One region of the Sphingomonas panacisoli genome, then DNA from elsewhere that is predicted to be linked to it. Evidence: predicted binding sites of a transcription regulator. Region 1 holds the regulator's gene; the other holds the start of a gene.
The links. Region 1 encodes LexA, which represses DNA repair genes until DNA is damaged. Its sites were predicted from a motif close to GTTCCNCNCTTGTTCT; they were not measured.

Region 1 (8,361 bases):
ATTCGTGCATCGTGCTGCGCACCGCGATCGTGAAAGACGGCGTCATGCACGTGCAGGCGGGGGCCGGTATCGTCGCCGATTCTACCCCCGAATACGAACAGCGCGAATGCGAGGCGAAGGCCGGCGCGCTGCTTGCCGCCGCCCGCGAAGCCGTCGCGCGCGCACAAGACGCGCGGTTCGGGCAATAGTCCAAACCGTCGCCCCAGCGAAAGCTGGGGTCTCAGGCGATCAGCAACTGCACGAGATCCCAGCTTTCGCTGGATGACGATCAATTCACTGCGCCGGCTGGTTCGGATCCTCGTTGGTTCCCCGAGCGCGCTTGTCGGCCTTGAACGCGCGCGCCGCCGCGCGCGCACAGCCGGTCTGCCCGCCCGTACCGACCGGCGAGCACGTATCCGGCAGCCCGGCCGCTTCACGGCTGGTCTGCTCGTCGGTCGCGAGCCGCGTGGTCCAGGCCTGGTTCTTCGACGGGATCGGCCCGCTGTCGCGCAGTTCCTTGGGGATGCGATAGGGATTGTCGACGCGATTGCAGACGACGATCTCGTCCGCCGTCGATTCGGGGCATTTTTCGGTCGCACTGACCGTCACCGACTTGATCCGCTTGGGCGGTTGGCCGGATTCGGCCTGCTTATCTTGCGCGATGGCGGTCGCGGGAAGCGCGAGCAGGGTCAGAGCGGCGAAAGCGGTACGGAACATCGGGTGCGACCTTTTAGTGAATGCCATCAACGCCCCCGAGATAGGATCGATCCCGTATCAATCCAGCGCTCGAGCGGCTTAAACACGGCGAAACGAAGGCGTGCTGTCGATTGTCGTCGCGGGCGAGACCCGCTAGCGGGACCGCGATGATCCTGGTTATCGACAATTACGACAGTTTCACCTGGAACCTGGTCCATTATCTGATGGAGCTGGGTCAGGAGGTGCGGGTCGAGCGCAACGACGCGCTGACCGCGGGCGACGCGCTGGCGAGCAATGCCGAAGCGTTCCTGATCTCGCCAGGACCGTGCACCCCCAATGAGGCGGGGATCAGCCTCGATCTGGTCGCGGCCTGCGCGGACGCGGGCAAGCCGTTGCTAGGCGTGTGCCTGGGCCACCAATCGATCGGCCAGCATTTCGGCGGACGCGTCGTGCGCGGCGGGCTGATGCACGGCAAGACCTCGGCGATCACGCATGACGGCACCGGCCTGTTCGCGGATATCCCGTCACCGTTCCGCGCGACGCGCTATCACTCGCTGGTGGTCGACGACATTCCGGGCGAATTGCTCGTCAACGCGGCCGCCGACGATGGTTTCGTCATGGGTTTCCGCCACCGCGACTTGCCGATCCACGGCGTGCAGTTCCATCCGGAAAGCATCGCGACCGAACATGGCCACGCGATGCTGGCGAACTTCCTGACAATCGCCGGTCTGACGCCCAAGGCGCTGGCATGAGCAGTTTCGCTCCGCTGCCCGATCCCTCGACGCCGCTATCGCGCGAGTCCGCGGCGTTGGCGTTCGCCGACATTCTCGACGCCAGGACCAGCGAGGACGCGATCGCCGACTTCCTCATCGCGCTCAGCGACCGCGGCGAGACCAGCATCGAGATCGCGGAGGCCGCCCGCGCGCTGCGCGATCGCCTGATCCCGATCGACGCCCCCGCCGGCGCGATCGACGTGTGCGGCACCGGCGGCGACGGGCATCACACGCTCAACGTCTCGACCGCCGTGTCGCTCGTGGTTGCCGCCAGCGGCGTCCCCGTCGCCAAGCACGGCAACCGCGCCGCGTCGAGCAAGGCGGGCGCCGCCGACACGCTCGAAGCGCTGGGGCTCAACATGGAACGCGCCGGGTCGATGGCGCAGGCGACGCTCGCCGACCTCGGCATCTGTTTCCTGTTCGCCGCCAACCACCACCCGGCGATGAAGCGCATCACCCCGATCCGCCGACGCATCGGCAAGCGCACGATCTTCAACTTGATGGGTCCGCTTGCGAGCCCAGCGCATGTCACCCGCCAGTTGATCGGCATTGCGCGGCCCGACTACGCGCAAACCTATGCCGAGGCTTTAGGGTCCTTGGGCACCGAAGCCGGGCTCATCGTGTCGGGCGAGGAAGGCCTGGACGAGGTGTCCGGCGCCGGCCCGACGATCGCGATCAGCGTCGGCCAGCTTTCAATGCCCGTGCGTATTGCTCCCGAGGATGCCGGTCTGCCCCGCCACCCGATCGCCGCGATCCATGGTGGCGATCCCGCCTACAACGCCGCCGCACTCCGCCGACTGTTGCAAGGCGAGCATGGCGCGTATCGCGACGCCGTCCTGATCAACGCCGCTGCCGCGCTGATGGTGGCGGGTCACGCCGACAGCCTGACGGAGGGCGCCGAGGAAGCCGCCGAGACGATCGACAAGGGCCTTGCCAACACGCTGCTCGATTGCTGGATCGCCTACACATGACCGACATCCTGCAACGCATCATCGAGACCAAGCGCGCCGAAGTCGCCGCCAAGAAGGCTACCACGTCGCTCGCCAGCCTGGAGGCGATGATCGCGCGTCGCGACAGCCCGCGCGGGTTCAAGGCGGCGCTCGACAAGAAGGCGAAGACCGGCCCCGCTCTGATCGCCGAGATCAAGAAGGCGAGCCCGTCCAAGGGCGTGATTCGCGAGGATTTCGATCCGCCCGCACATGCCCGGGCCTATCAACGCGGCGGTGCGACGTGCCTCTCGGTCCTGACCGACGAACAGTATTTCCAGGGCGACGATTCCTATCTCGCGCTCGTCCATGACACCGTGCCGCTACCGATCATCCGCAAGGACTTCATGATCGACCCCTGGCAGGTCCACGAAAGCCGCGCGCTCGGCGCCGATGCGATCCTGATCATCGTCGCCGCGCTCGACGACATGCGGATGGCGGACATCGAAGCCGCGGCGATCGACTGCAAGCTCGACGTGCTGGTCGAGGTGCACGACGAACGTGAAATGGAGCGCGCGTTGAAGCTCAAATCGCGGCTGATCGGCGTCAACAACCGCGACCTGCGCGATTTCTCGGTAAGTTTCGACCGCACCTACGAACTCGTCGGCAAAGCCCCCGCGGAATGCACGTTCGTGGCGGAGAGCGGGCTTACCGGCCGCGCCGATCTGGATGCGATGCGCGAGAAGGGGATCGACTGCTTCCTGGTCGGCGAAGCGCTGATGCGCGCCGACGACGTGGAAGCGGCGACGCGGGCATTGCTCGGTGGCTGACCTCACCCATCTCGACGAAGCAGGCGCCGCGCGAATGGTCGATGTCTCCGCCAAGCCCGACACGCCGCGGCGCGCGGTGGCCGAGGGCCGCATTGCGATGTCGGCCGAAGCTACTGCCGCGATCCGCGACGGCGCGGTGGCGAAGGGCGACGTGCTCGCCGTCGCGCGCGTCGCCGGGATCATGGCGGCGAAGCGCACAGGCGACCTGATACCGCTCTGTCATCCCCTGCCGATCACCAGCGTCGCCGTGGACCTCATCACGGACGACATCGGCGTCACCGCCACCGCAACCGTCACCACGACGGGCAAGACCGGCGTCGAGATGGAGGCGATGACCGCCGTGTCGGTTGCGCTGCTGACGATCTACGACATGGCCAAGGCGATCGACAAAGGCATGACGATCGGCGACGTGCGGCTGCTGGAGAAAAGCGGCGGCAAATCGGGGTACTGGACCGCGCCCTAGCCGGACATTCCGTCGTTACACGCGATGTGCGAAAGTATCGCAAGCCTCGCCCGCGACGCGTGACGCGACTACCCGCCATATTGTTCGTCGGTCACCTTTTCCAGCCAATCCACGACCTTGCCGTCGAGCGCCTCGGCGATCGCGATATGCGTCATCGCCGTGGAGGCGGTTGCGCCGTGCCAATGCTTTTCGCCGGGCGCGAACCAGATGATGTCGCCCGGCCGGATTTCCTCGCGCGCTCCCCCTTCGCGCTGCGCCCAACCCAGCCCGGCCGTCACGATCAGCGTTTGGCCCAATGGATGCGTATGCCACGCCGTCCGTGCTCCTGGTTCGAATGTCACCGTCGCACCGCCAACCCGCGCAGGAGCTTCGGTCTTGAACGGCGCATCGAGCCGGACCGTGCCGGTGAAATAGTCGGCCGGCCCCGGGGCCGATGGCTGCGATCCGCTGCGCTTGATATCCACGATGTCCTCCCGATCGGTTGCAGTCCAACGCCTTGGACACCAGTACGATCCGCAAGGGGACTGTAACAATGCGGCGGGTTCGTGCCATGGTCCCAACATGAGTTCGCTCCTCCCCGTCGCCGACGCGCAGGTACGGCTGTTCGCAATGGCGCCGCGCGTTGCGGCGGAGACGGTGCCGCTCCCGCAAGCGGCCGGACGATGGCTGGCCGAGCCCGTCGTTGCACGCCGCTCCCAACCCGCAGCCGACTTGTCGTCGATGGACGGTTACGCGATCCGCTTCGCCGACCTGCCCGGGCCCTGGCGCGTGGCCGGCGAGAGCGCGGCGGGGCGGCCGTTTTTCGGGCCGGTCGGTCCAGGCGAAGCGGCGCGCGTGTTCACCGGCGCGACGATGCCTGCGGGAACGGACAGCGTGCTTGTGCAGGAGGAGGCTTCGCGCAACGGCGACACATTGATACTCGCCGGCCAAGGCCCACCACGGCTCGGCATGAGCGTCCGGCGCCAGGGTCTAGATTTCACCGCGGGCGATACGCTGATCGCCGCCGGCGAACGGCTGACCCCGGCGCGGATCGCGCTGGCGGCGACAGGTGGCCATGGCGAGCTCGTCGTCAACCGGCGGTTGCGCGTGGCGATCCTGGCGACCGGCGACGAGTTGATCGCGCCGGGCGCGATGTCGGACGATCCGCTTGCCCTGCCCGAAGGCAACAGCACGATGCTCGCGGCGATGCTCGCCGATCTGCCCGTCGATGTGACGCTGCTCGGCATCGTCCCTGACGAGCTCGACGCGCTCAAGACTGCCTTCTCCCGCGCGAAGGCCGACATCATCGTGACCACCGGCGGCGCATCGGTCGGGGATCACGACCTCGTCCGGCCCGCCCTCGAAGCCGTCGGCGGCGTCATCGATTTCTGGCGGATCGCGATCCGGCCGGGCAAGCCGATGCTCGCGGGAGCGCTCGGCGACGCGGTCGTGCTCGGCTTGCCGGGCAATCCGGTATCGGCGTTCGTCACCGCGACCCTGTTCCTCCGCCCGTTGATCGCGGCGATGGCGGGTACGGCCGATCCGCTACCCAAAACGATCACCGCGACGCTCGCCGAGCCCCTGCCGGCCAACGATCACCGTCAGGATTATCTCCGTGCCACGACATGCGACGGACGCGTCGCCATGGCGCCGATCCAGGACAGTTCGATGCTTGCCACCCTCGCCCGCGCCGACTGCCTGATCGTCCGTTCGCCGCATGCGCCGCCCGCGCAAATCGGCGACGACGTGGAGATCGTTACGCTCGCTTGACTTGGTTCGGAATGTTCCATATTGGTTCCGCGTCTGTTCTGGACGGAGGAACATCATGCTCACGAAGAAGCAGCACGAACTCATCTGCTTCATCAACGACCGGCTTGCCGATACCGGGGTGTCGCCGTCGTTCGAGGAAATGAAGGAAGCGCTCGACCTCAAGTCGAAATCGGGCGTGCATCGCCTGATCTCCGCATTGGAGGAGCGACAGTTCCTGCGTCGCCTGCCCAACCGCGCGCGCGCGCTCGAAGTGCTCAAGATGCCCGAGCGTGCCGAGGCCAAGCGGCCCGCTGCGACCACGGCGACGCTGCCGAAGGGTAACAATTACCGTCCGATGCCCGAACCGGCCAACGACGTGATCGAAATCCCGCTGCACGGCCGCATCGCCGCCGGTGTCCCGATCGAAGCATTCGAAGGATCGTCGATGCTTGCGGTCCCCGCGGCCTTGCTCGGCAATGGCGAACATTACGCGCTCGAAGTGTCGGGCGATTCGATGGTCGAGGCCGGTATTCTCGACGGCGACTATGCGTTGATCCGCCGCACCGAGACCGCGCGCGACGGCGAGATCGTCGTAGCGCTGATCGAGGATAGCGAAGCGACGCTCAAATATTTCCGCCGCGAGGGCGCGATGGTCCGGCTCGACCCGGCCAACCGGGCATACGATCCGCAGCGTTACGCTCCGGCGCAAGTCCGCGTGCAGGGACGCCTGGCGGGGTTGCTGCGGCGCTACGACTAAGTGTCGAGCGTCTTCGATCGTTTTCCGAAACCGCCTTGTGCGGAGACGCTAGGCTGGGAGCTGCTGGCGGCCGATCCGGCGACCGGTGCCGTGCGGATCGCGTTCGAGGCTAGGCCCGCTTTCTGCAATCCCGGTGGCAACATCCAGGGCGGTTTCGTCGCGGCGATGCTCGACGACACGCTGGGGCCGGCAGTCTTGGTGAAGACCGATGGCGCTGCTTATTGCGCGACGATCGACCTGTCGGTGCGGTTCCTGGCGCCGGCCAAGCCCGGACGGCTGATCGGCGACGGCCGCATCGTCCAGCTCGGTAAGACGATCGCGTTTCTCGAAGGTGAGTTACGGGACGACAGTGGCCGCATCGTTGCGACCGCTACCGCGTCCGCGCGCGTCGTTCCCACCGCCGGGCTCGCGCGAACCTCCTGACCGCGCCGTCATCCACGGATGGCGGTCGTCAGTCGAGCGGACGGTGACGACCCGCCCACTCGACAGCGCGATCGCGACGCCGCCGGTCTTGCGCAATGTCGGCGCGTCGAGCTTGAGCCAAGTCGGCGTGCAGGTGCGCGGCAAGCGGCGATCGCTGACGACGATATCGGCCGATCGGCAGGCGTCGGCGAGTTGCTCGATCGGGAGTTGGTAGAGGCTGCGCGTCGCGAGGATGCGGAAGGAGCGGCCGCCCGACACGATCGTCGCCAGACACGCATCGCGGCTGCACGACGCGAACGGCTGTTCGGACAGCAGCAGCGCCTCGCCGTCGACGCCGGCATTTTCCGCCATCGTGTCGCGGGCATAGTCGCCGGCCTTGTCGCGCAGCATCGCGATGCGCCCGTCCGGCGTGCGCACCGCTAGATGCTGGCCGTCGCCCGAGACGAGCAGGTCCGGCGCGGGCGTCATCAGCGCCCAGACCGCCCCCACCGCGAACGGTGCCAGTCCGATAAACCGCGCGCGCATTCGCAGCAACGCGACGACCAAACCGCCCGCGACCATCAATCCATACGCGCCGCCCGGCATCGCCGGCAGCATCGCGAGCGACCCCGGCGCGCCCGCCGCGATGCGCGCGATCCACAGCAGCAGCGCGAGCGCTTTGCCCGTCACCCACCAGAACGGCGCGCCCAGCCCGACCGCGTCGAACGCCAGCGCTAAGGCCTCGGCCGGCATGATCACGAACGTGGTCAGCGGGATCGCGACGATATTGGCGAACGCGCCGTACAGCCCGCTCTTGTGGAAATGGTAGAGCGCGATCGGCGCCAGCGCGGCCTCGACCATCACGCCGGTCAGCAACAGCGACCCGACCTCGCGCCCGACCTTGCGCCACCACGCCTCGTCGCGCTTCATGAACCAGGCTTTCACCCGTGGATGCTCGTGCAGCGCGACGATCGTGGCGACGGCGGCAAAGCTCAGCTGGAAGCTCGGGCCCATCAGCGCCTCGGGCCACAGGAGCAGCACGACGAACGCGCCCGCCGCGACCAGCCGGAGCGTGATCGCCTCGCGTCCCATCGCCAGCGCCGCCATTACCAGGAGGGCCGCAATGCACGACCGCGCGGTCGGCACCTGTCCACCGGTCAGCAGCGTATAGCCGATCGCGGCGAGCGCGCCGACGCCTGCCGCGATCACCGGGATACGCGTGCGAAGCGCGAGCCACGGCCACAAGGCGAGCAGCCGCGTGACCGCCCAGATCGTCGCCGCGACGACGGCGGTGATGTGCAATCCGCTGACCGACAGCAGATGCGCGAGCCCCGAACGACGCATCGCATCGGAGTCCGCCTCGCCGATCGCGCCCTCGTCGCCCGCCGCCAGCGCGGCCGCGATCCCACCCGCGCTGCCGGCGACCTGCGCTTCGATGTGCGCGGCGAGGCGCGCGCGTAGTCCGTTCGACTGGGTCCCGGGCGTCACCACCGTCACCGGTGCGATTCCTTTCCCCGTCGCGCCGAGCCGATCGAACCAGGCGACGCGGCGGAAATCATACGCGCCGGGTACCGTAGCCTCGTTGGGCGGCATGAGACGGGCTTGCAGCTTGATGATAACGTCAGGCCCGAGCCCCGTCGGCGCATCGGTTTGGGCAAGGTTGACCCGGATCCTCGGCGGCAACGCTACCGGCGGACGCCCCTCGCCACTCTTTGCGCCATCCTCCACCGACAGGGGCGCCAATCGCAGCCGCACCAATTCCCGCGCCGGCAATGGCTCGACACTCTCGACCCGCGCGGTCATTGTC
Region 2 (8,361 bases), 390 kb from region 1:
CTATCTCGACGAAGGCACGCTGGCCCAGGCGATGCGGGCGCGACGACCCGTCGCCTGATCGGTCCGCTTGACGGGGGGCGGGGGCTTTTCTAGCTGACCGCCATGACCGTTCTCAGCATCCTCGAAGTTCCCGATCCCGGCCTCCGCGTCGTCGCCAAGCCGGTCGTTACGATCGACGCCGCCGTCCGCGCGACGGTCGCCGACATGTTCGACACGATGTACGACGCGCGCGGCATCGGCCTCGCCGCGACACAAGTCGGGATCGAACAGCGCATCTTCGTCATGGATCTGCAGGAGCCGGAAGAGGAAGACGGCGAGCCAGTGCGCAAGCCGATGACCTTCATTAACCCGGAAATTCTATCGGTTAGCGAAGAAACCTCAACCTACAACGAAGGTTGCCTGTCGATCCCCGAGCAATATGCCGAGGTCGAGCGCCCCGCACGCTGTCGCGTGAAGTGGCAGGACGAAAACGGCAAGAGCCGCGAAGAGGAATTGGACGGCCTGATGGCGACGTGCGTTCAGCACGAGATCGACCATCTCAACGGCGTGCTGTTCACCGATCACATCAGCAAGCTGAAGCGCGACATGCTGATGAAGAAGCTGGCGAAGTTGCGGAAGGCGGCGTAACAATCGTCATGCCAGCGCAAGCTGGCATCTCAGGCCGCATCGCGTAACCTCGCGTCATGGCGAAGGGCGGCTGGGTCTATATCATGACGAACAAGCCGCGCGGCGTGCTTTACACAGGCGTGACCGCCGATCTCGCAGCGCGTGTCGATCAACATCGTCGCGGGGTGGGATCGGCTTTCTGCCGCCAGTACAATCTGGACAAGCTGGTGTTCGCCGAACCGAGCGACGATATCGAGCCGGCGATCGCTCGCGAGAAGGCGATCAAAGCGTGGAAACGCGAATGGAAAATCCAACTTATCGAAAGCATGAATCCGAATTGGGAGGACTTGTTCGACCGACTGGCCTAGCCGCCTGAGACCCCAGCGTTCGCTGGGGTGACGACTAAGGCTAGAACAACCCCTCGATCTCCCCGCTTGCGCCGATCCTGATTCCCTCCGCGGCCGGTACCCTGGGTAACCCCGGCATCGTCATGATCTCGCCGCAGATCGCGACCACGAACCCGGCGCCCGCCGCCAGCCGCACTTCGCGCACGGGCACGCTATGCCCGGTCGGTGCGCCCAACGCGGCGGGATCGGTCGAGAAGCTGTATTGCGTCTTGGCCATGCAGACGGGCAGGTGGCCGTATCCCGCATCCTCCCATCGTTTCAACTGCGCCAGGACGCTCGGCTCCGCGGTGGCGTGCTCGGCGCGGTAGATGCGCGTCGCGACGGTGTTGATCTTGTCGAACAGCGGGATATCGTCGTCGTAGAGCGGCGCGAATTGCGATGGCGCTTCCGCAAGTTCGACGACCACCTTCGCCAGACCCTCCGCGCCCTTGCCGCCGTCGGCGTGGTGGGTGCAGACGATCGCGTCGCAGCCATGCGCCTTGGCGATCGCGATCACCTCGGTCAGCTCGGCGCCGGTGTCGGTGGGGAAGCGGTTGATCGCGACGACCGCCGGCAGGCCGAACTGCCGGACGTTCTCGATATGCCGCGCCAGATTGACCCCGCCGCGTTTCACGGCCTCGACGTCTTCGGTACTGAGGTCCGCCTTTGCCACGCCGCCGTTCATCTTGAGCGCGCGCACCGTCGCGACGATCACCGCGGCCGACGGCTTCAAGTCGGCCTGGCGGCACTTGATGTCGAAGAACTTCTCTGCGCCCAGATCGGCGCCGAACCCCGCTTCGGTCACGACATAGTCGGCCAGCCCCAGCGCCGTCCGCGTCGCGATCACCGAATTGCAGCCGTGCGCGATATTGGCGAACGGCCCGCCATGGACGAGCGCCGGATTGCCCTCCAGCGTCTGTACCAGGTTCGGTTTGATCGCCTCCGCGAGCAATACCGCCATGGCGCCATCGGCCTTCAAGGCCTTGGCGGTGATCGGTTTTCTGTCGCGTGAATAGGCGACGACGATCCGCCCGAGCCGCGCCTCCAGATCCTCCAGATCGTCCGCCAGGCACAGGATCGCCATCACTTCGCTGGCCACGGTGATGTCGAATCCGCTCTCGCGCGGGAAGCCGTTGGCCGGCCCGCCGAGCGACTGGGCGATGTCGCGCAACGCCCGGTCGTTCATGTCGAGCACGCGCCGCCACACCACGCGCCGCACGTCGATGTCGAGCGCGTTGCCCCAATGGACATGGTTGTCGATCATCGCCGCGAGCAGATTGTGCGCACTGGTGATCGCATGGAAATCGCCGGTGAAGTGGAGGTTGATATCCTCCATCGGCACGACCTGCGCATAGCCGCCACCGGTTGCGCCGCCCTTGGTGCCGAAGCAGGGGCCGAGGCTCGGTTCGCGCAAGGCGATCATCGTCTTCTTGCCGATCCGGTTGAGCGCGTCGGCGAGCCCGACCGAGGTGGTCGATTTGCCCTCGCCGGCGGGGGTCGGGCTGATCGCGGTGACCAGGATCAGTTTGCCGAGGTCGCGCGGGACGGGGAGGTGCTCGCGAGTGAGCTTGGCCTTGAAGCGGCCATAGGGTTCGACCGCGTCGGCGGGTATCCCCGCTTTGTCGGCGATCGCCTGGATCGGTTGGAGCGTTGCGGCGCGCGAAATGTCGATGTCGGACAGCATACAACGACGTTAGCCGCATATGCCATCTGCCGTCACCCCGCCCTCGTGCCGGGGTGACCGTCGAAAATAGCATTGTCCTACATGACGTGTTCGATCTATGTTCCACGCATGGCACGTTCTTTTTTGTATATCACTGGACACAGCACGTCGCATTGGCGTGGCATCGCCGCCGCGTCGGCGATCCCTCGCGGACGCGACAGTGTGACCATGATGAGGCGTGTGCGGCGCGCAGGCGACGCGTCGTTGGCGCTTTGCGGCGGCTTTCCCGACGCTTTTGGCCAAAACGATCGTGCTGGTGTCAACGTTGTAACCTTGCGGGTGGCCGCGTGACTGCCGTGATTCTGGTCGGCGTCGTCGCCCTGATCCTCGGCGCCGCCTTGGGCTGGCTGCTCGCGTCGCGGCATGGCGTCGGCGAACTGGCGGCGGCGAAGGTGCATGCCGATCAGCACGATTTGACGCGCAAGCTGCTCGCCGAAGTGACCGACGAGCGCGACACGGCGATGCGCTCGCTCGATTCGCACCGCGCGGCGACGGCCGAGCGCGAGAAAGCGTTCGAGGCGCGAATGGTCGAACTCATGGCGGCGAAGGATGCGCTCGCCAGCCAGTTCGCCGAGGTCGGGCAAAAATTGCTCGACGACGCTCAGGCCAAGTTCCTCCAGCGTGCCGACGAGCGGTTCCGGCAATCGGAAACGACAAGTGGGCAGAATCTCAAGGCGTTGCTGCAGCCTGTTCACGAACGACTCGAACGATACGAACAGGGCGTCGCCAAGGTCGAAGCCGAGCGCCGCGATGCGTTCGGCGACTTGAAAGGCCAGATCGAATCGATGCGTGTCGGCAGCGAGTCGGTCCGCGCCGAAGCCTCCAAACTGGTCAACGCGCTCCGCAACGCCCCCAAGGCGCGCGGGCGCTGGGGCGAGCAGCAGTTGCGCAATGTCCTCGAAAGCTGCGGGCTGTCGGACGTCGCCGATTTCCAGGCCGAAGTGAGCGTCGCCGACGGCGAGGGTGGTCGGCTGCGCCCTGACGTCATCATCAACGTCCCCGGCGGCAAGCAATTGGTGATCGACGCCAAAGTCTCGCTCAACGACTATCAGGACGCGTTCGGCGCGATCGACGACGCCGAGCGCGCGCTCGGGCTGCAGCGCCACGCCGCGTCGATGCGCGCGCATGTCAACGCGCTCGGCGCCAAGGCGTATTGGAGCCAGTTCGACGACGCCCCCGATTACGTCATCATGTTCGTGCCGGGCGAACATTTCCTGTCCGCCGCGCTCGAACAGGACCCGTCGCTATGGGACTTCGCCTTCGATCGCCGCGTATTGCTGGCGACCCCGACCAATCTGATCGCGATCGCACGTACCGTCGCGGCGGTATGGCGGCAGGAGAGGCTGGCGGGCGAGGCGCGCCAGATCGCCGAACTGGGCAAGGAACTCTATGCGCGGCTCGCGGTGATGGGCGGTCATGTCGCCAAGCTCGGCCGCAACATCGGGCTGGCCAACGACGCCTATAACGCGTTCGTCGGCAGCCTGGAGACGCAGGTCCTGACGCAGGCCAAACGGTTCGAGGAATTCAACATCGACACCGCGGGCCGTTCGATCGAATCGCCGCCGATCGTCGAGCAGACGCCGCGTCCTTTGGTGAAGCTTGCGTCGGTCAGCGAGATAGCGGATCGTTCGGCGGAAGCGTGATTCGTCGGAGTAACGGACGATGAGTTTTGGGATGTTGAGGCGCGCAACGATCGTGATGGCGGCGATGGCCGTGGCGGCGCCGGTAATGGCGGGGCAGACGATCAGGCAACGCCCGCCGGGCAATCCGGTCGAACGCTCGGCACCCGACGACGAAGACGACGATACTGCGGTGAAATCGTCGCGCGCCGCGCCCAGCCGCGACTCCGATGACGACCGGCCCTCTGTCGCGGTGCGCAATCGCGGCACTCGCTCGCCCGCGTTCGACGCCAAATACGACGCCGGCATGGCCGCGATCCGCGCCAAGAATCCGGGTAAGGCGGTCGAACTCATGCGTCCCGTACTGGCCGATTTCGAACGCCAATATGCGGGTGAGAAGCGTGACATCTTCTGCGCGCTGACGCCCGAACAATCGTCCCGCTACCTCGCCGATGCGGCGAAGGCGAACCGCCCGGCATTGGCGGTCGATTCGGGCTGGTGCCGCGCGCAATATGTCACGGGATATGCGCTGATCGACCTCGACAAGCTGGCCGAAGCGCAGACCGCGTTCGAGCGGCTGGTCCGCTTCGCCCCACAAAATGCGCGCTATCTCAACGAGCTCGGCTACATCTTCATGAAGCAGAAGAAGTGGAAGGAGTCGCTCGACGCCTATCGCCGTGCGGAAGCCGCCGCCGATCTGACGCCCGATAGGGTCAAGGAAGAACGGTGTCTCGCGCTCAAGGGCGTCGGCTACGACCTGGTGGAACTCGGCGATCTTATCGCGGCGGCAGCGGCGTACCGCAAATGCCTGGCGATCAATCCCGACGACGAGGATTCGCCGCGCGAACTCAAATATATCGAGGATCAGCGCAAACTGACGGTGTGACCGTCATCCGCGCGATCGCGCGAGTACCTCGTACGCCATCACCGCGGTCGCGACGGCGGCGTTCAGGCTGTCGGCCTTGCCGAGCATCGGCAGCTTGACCAGCAGGTCGCATTCGGCCTCGTACGCCTCGGGCAATCCCTGCGCTTCATTGCCGGTCAGCAAAAACGTCGGAGAGGCATAAGCTGCATCGCGATAGCTCGATTCGGTCTGGAGACTGAGGCCGACCAGTTGCCCAGGCCCCGATCGAAGCCACGGCACGAACTCCTCCCAGCGCGCCTGCGCGATCGGCACGGTAAACAGCGCGCCCATGCTCGCCCGCACCGCTTCGACCGAAAACGGATCGACGCAATCGTCGATCAGGATCAGCCCGCCCGCACCGACCGCGTCGCCGGTGCGCAGGATCGTGCCGAGATTGCCCGGATCGCGCAGCCGCTCGGCGACCAGCCAGATCGGCGAGGCCCCGCGGTCGAGCTGGTCGAGCGGCGTGGTGAATTCGGGGAACACGCCGACCACCGCCTGGGCGTTGTCCTTGCCCGACAGCTTGGACAGGATGTCGTGATTGGTCTCGATCGCCTCGCCGCCATTGTTCTCGACCGTGTCGATCAGCGCGGCCGCCAGCGGATGCCGCGACCCTTCGGCGGTGAAGAATAGATAGTCCGGCAACCGCCCGGCCTCGCGCGCCTCGGTCAGGATGCGCAGCCCTTCGGCGAGGAACAGCCTTTCGGCGCGGCGATGCTTCTTGTCGCGCAGCGACCGGACGCGTTTGACGAGCGTATTGGAAAAGGCGGTGATCTGACGCGGCATGGACGAGCGCTTAGCGGCTCACGACACCGCGATCCACGCGATGTTGCTCCACGGCTGGACGTAGAACTCGCCATCATGCGCGCCCTGGACGACGACGCCGACCTCATCGACGGCGATGATCGCGCGTTCGTTCGGGATCTTCTGCCCGGCGGTGCAGATCCGCACCATCAGCACGTTGTTGTTGTTCGCCAACGCGTTGCGCAGGGCTTCGAGCATAGTTTGGACCCTTAGTCCTCGCCGAACTTGGCCTCGACCAGTTCGCACAGCGCGCCCACCGCGCCTTCCGCGCCGTCGCCCTCGGCGCTGATCGTGATCGTGTCGCCCATCGCCGCGCCGAGCATCATCAGGCCCATGATCGAGGTGCCGGTGACGCCGGAGCCGTCCTTCACCACCATGACCTCGACCGGCAGGCCCGAGGCGAGCGTCACGAACTTGGCGGAGGCGCGGGCGTGGAGGCCGCGTTTGTTGGTGATCTGGACGCTGCGGCTGACCTGCATCAGGCGGCGGCCTCGCCGAGCACTTCGGACGCGACCGATATGTATTTCCGTCCCGCCTCGCGCGCCGCGGCGACGGCATCGATGACCTTCATCGTCTTGCGCGCCGACGCCAGGCGGATCAGCATCGGCAGGTTGATCCCCGCGATCACTTCGACTCGCCCGCGCTCGAGCAGCGAGATGGCGAGGTTGGACGGCGTGCCGCCGAACAGGTCGGTCAACAGGATCACGCCTTTACCGATATCCACCTTGGCGATGGCGGCGGCGATGTCGGCGCGGCGCGCCTCCATGTCGTCCTCGGGACCGATCGCGATCGCCTCGACATGCTCCTGCGGGCCGACGACGTGCTCCATTGCGGTCACGAATTCGGACGCCAGACGTCCGTGCGTCACCAAAACCAGGCCGATCATGCTTGCCCTACTATCCCAAACTTGCTCGCGGCGCACCCTCAAGCGAGTCCTGTGGCGCCGCCCCCAAATCCCTGTGCGCAACCGTGGGCGAAAACCCGGCCTCGCGCAACCGCCCTGCGATGCGCTCCGCGACGTGGACCGAGCGATGTCTCCCTCCGGTACAGCCGAACGCGATCGTGACGTACGACTTGCCCTCGGCGCGGTAGCGCGGAAGCAGGAGGAGCAGCAGGTCCTCGATCTGCCTCATCGCCGCGTCATAAGCCGGATCGGCCGCGACATAGGCCGACACGTCGGCGTCGAGCCCCGTGCCGGGCCGCAATTGCTCGTCCCAATGCGGATTGCGCAGGAAACGCATGTCGAACATCAGGTCGGCGTTGCGCGGCACGCCCCGCGCGAAGCCGAACGACATGACCGCCAGCGTCGGTTCGCCGAGCCCTTCGCCGCTGAACGTCGCGCGCACCTGCTGCGCCAGTTCGTTGCTGCTGAGATCGGTCGTGTCGATCAACCGGTTCGCCCACCGCCGCAGTGGCGCGAGCAACTCGCGTTCGCGCGCGATACCGTCGCTGGCGGGCCGATCGAGCGCGAGCGGGTGGCGCCGACGCGTTTCCGAATAGCGCCGCTCTAGCTCGGCACCGCCGCAATCGAGGAACAGGGTGCCGATGTCGTAGGCGTGATCGTCGCGCAGCTTCTTGATCCGCTTGACGATGCGGTCGGGGTCGAAATCGCGGGTCCGCGCGTCGATGCCGAGCGCGAGCGGGCGGTGATCGTCCTCCGCGCCTTCCGCCGGCGGCGAGCTGAGCAAGCGATCAAGCAGGCGGAGTGGCAAATTGTCGACCGTCTCCCAGCCGAGATCCTCGAGCGTCTTGAGCACGGTCGACTTCCCCGCGCCCGACAGGCCGGTGACCAGCAGGATTTCGCGCGCGTCGTTCATACCTCGGCCCCCGCCAGATGCTCGATCGCCAACTCGACCTTGATCGGCGCCGATGCCGATCGCGCGTCGATCGCGACCTCGGGGATCGCGACGCCGGCGATGCTCCGCTTCTCGTCGCTCGGCGGCATGCGCTCCGGCGAGTCGGTCAGGCGGATGGCCAGCGCGACGCGTACCCCATCCCGATGCGCGATCGGAACGATCCCGATCCCGCGGACCTCGATCTGTCCGGCGATCGTATCCGGCGCGGACGCGATGAGCACGTCGCCGTCGCGAGCTAGCACCGTATAGTCGTCGCTGACCAGCACCGCGCCGCGGTCGATCAGCCGCAACGCCAGGTCGGACTTGCCCGCGCCCGATGGACCTTCGATCAACACCGCGCGGTCGCCGATCGCGACGCTCGTGGCGTGGAGCGTTTCGGACGAGGGCAGGGCGATGACATGCCTCCTATCGGCCCGGCGAAAGCGGCAGGCGGACGACGAACCGAGCGCCGCTCAACCGATCC

Region 2: the regulator LexA is predicted to act here: its motif matches at 2,765-2,780, upstream of FPZ24_RS08835 (formate--tetrahydrofolate ligase).

Annotation. Positions count from the first base shown of each region.
Region 1 covers NZ_CP042306.1:1,332,993-1,341,353, reverse strand. Annotated here, with positions in the region: gene FPZ24_RS06815 (anthranilate synthase component I family protein) at 1-188, shown strand, start outside; gene FPZ24_RS06810 (hypothetical protein) at 274-696, opposite strand; gene FPZ24_RS06805 (anthranilate synthase component II) at 843-1,427, shown strand; gene trpD (anthranilate phosphoribosyltransferase) at 1,424-2,419, shown strand; gene trpC (indole-3-glycerol phosphate synthase TrpC) at 2,416-3,204, shown strand; gene moaC (cyclic pyranopterin monophosphate synthase MoaC) at 3,197-3,667, shown strand; gene FPZ24_RS06785 ((R)-mandelonitrile lyase) at 3,736-4,131, opposite strand; gene FPZ24_RS06780 (molybdopterin molybdotransferase MoeA) at 4,229-5,416, shown strand; gene lexA (transcriptional repressor LexA) at 5,472-6,152, shown strand; gene FPZ24_RS06770 (PaaI family thioesterase) at 6,153-6,575, shown strand; gene FPZ24_RS06765 (ComEC/Rec2 family competence protein) at 6,489-8,361, opposite strand, start outside.
Region 2 covers NZ_CP042306.1:1,720,587-1,728,947, reverse strand. Annotated here, with positions in the region: gene recR (recombination mediator RecR) at 1-58, shown strand, start outside; gene def (peptide deformylase) at 103-627, shown strand; gene FPZ24_RS08840 (GIY-YIG nuclease family protein) at 684-974, shown strand; gene FPZ24_RS08835 (formate--tetrahydrofolate ligase) at 1,015-2,676, opposite strand; gene FPZ24_RS08830 (DNA recombination protein RmuC) at 3,003-4,358, shown strand; gene FPZ24_RS08825 (tetratricopeptide repeat protein) at 4,390-5,220, shown strand; gene FPZ24_RS08820 (TrmH family RNA methyltransferase) at 5,224-6,024, opposite strand; gene FPZ24_RS08815 (hypothetical protein) at 6,043-6,240, opposite strand; gene FPZ24_RS08810 (HPr family phosphocarrier protein) at 6,252-6,521, opposite strand; gene FPZ24_RS08805 (PTS sugar transporter subunit IIA) at 6,521-6,928, opposite strand; gene rapZ (RNase adapter RapZ) at 6,939-7,859, opposite strand; gene FPZ24_RS08795 (HPr kinase/phosphorylase) at 7,856-8,233, opposite strand; gene FPZ24_RS08790 (sensor histidine kinase) at 8,304-8,361, opposite strand, start outside.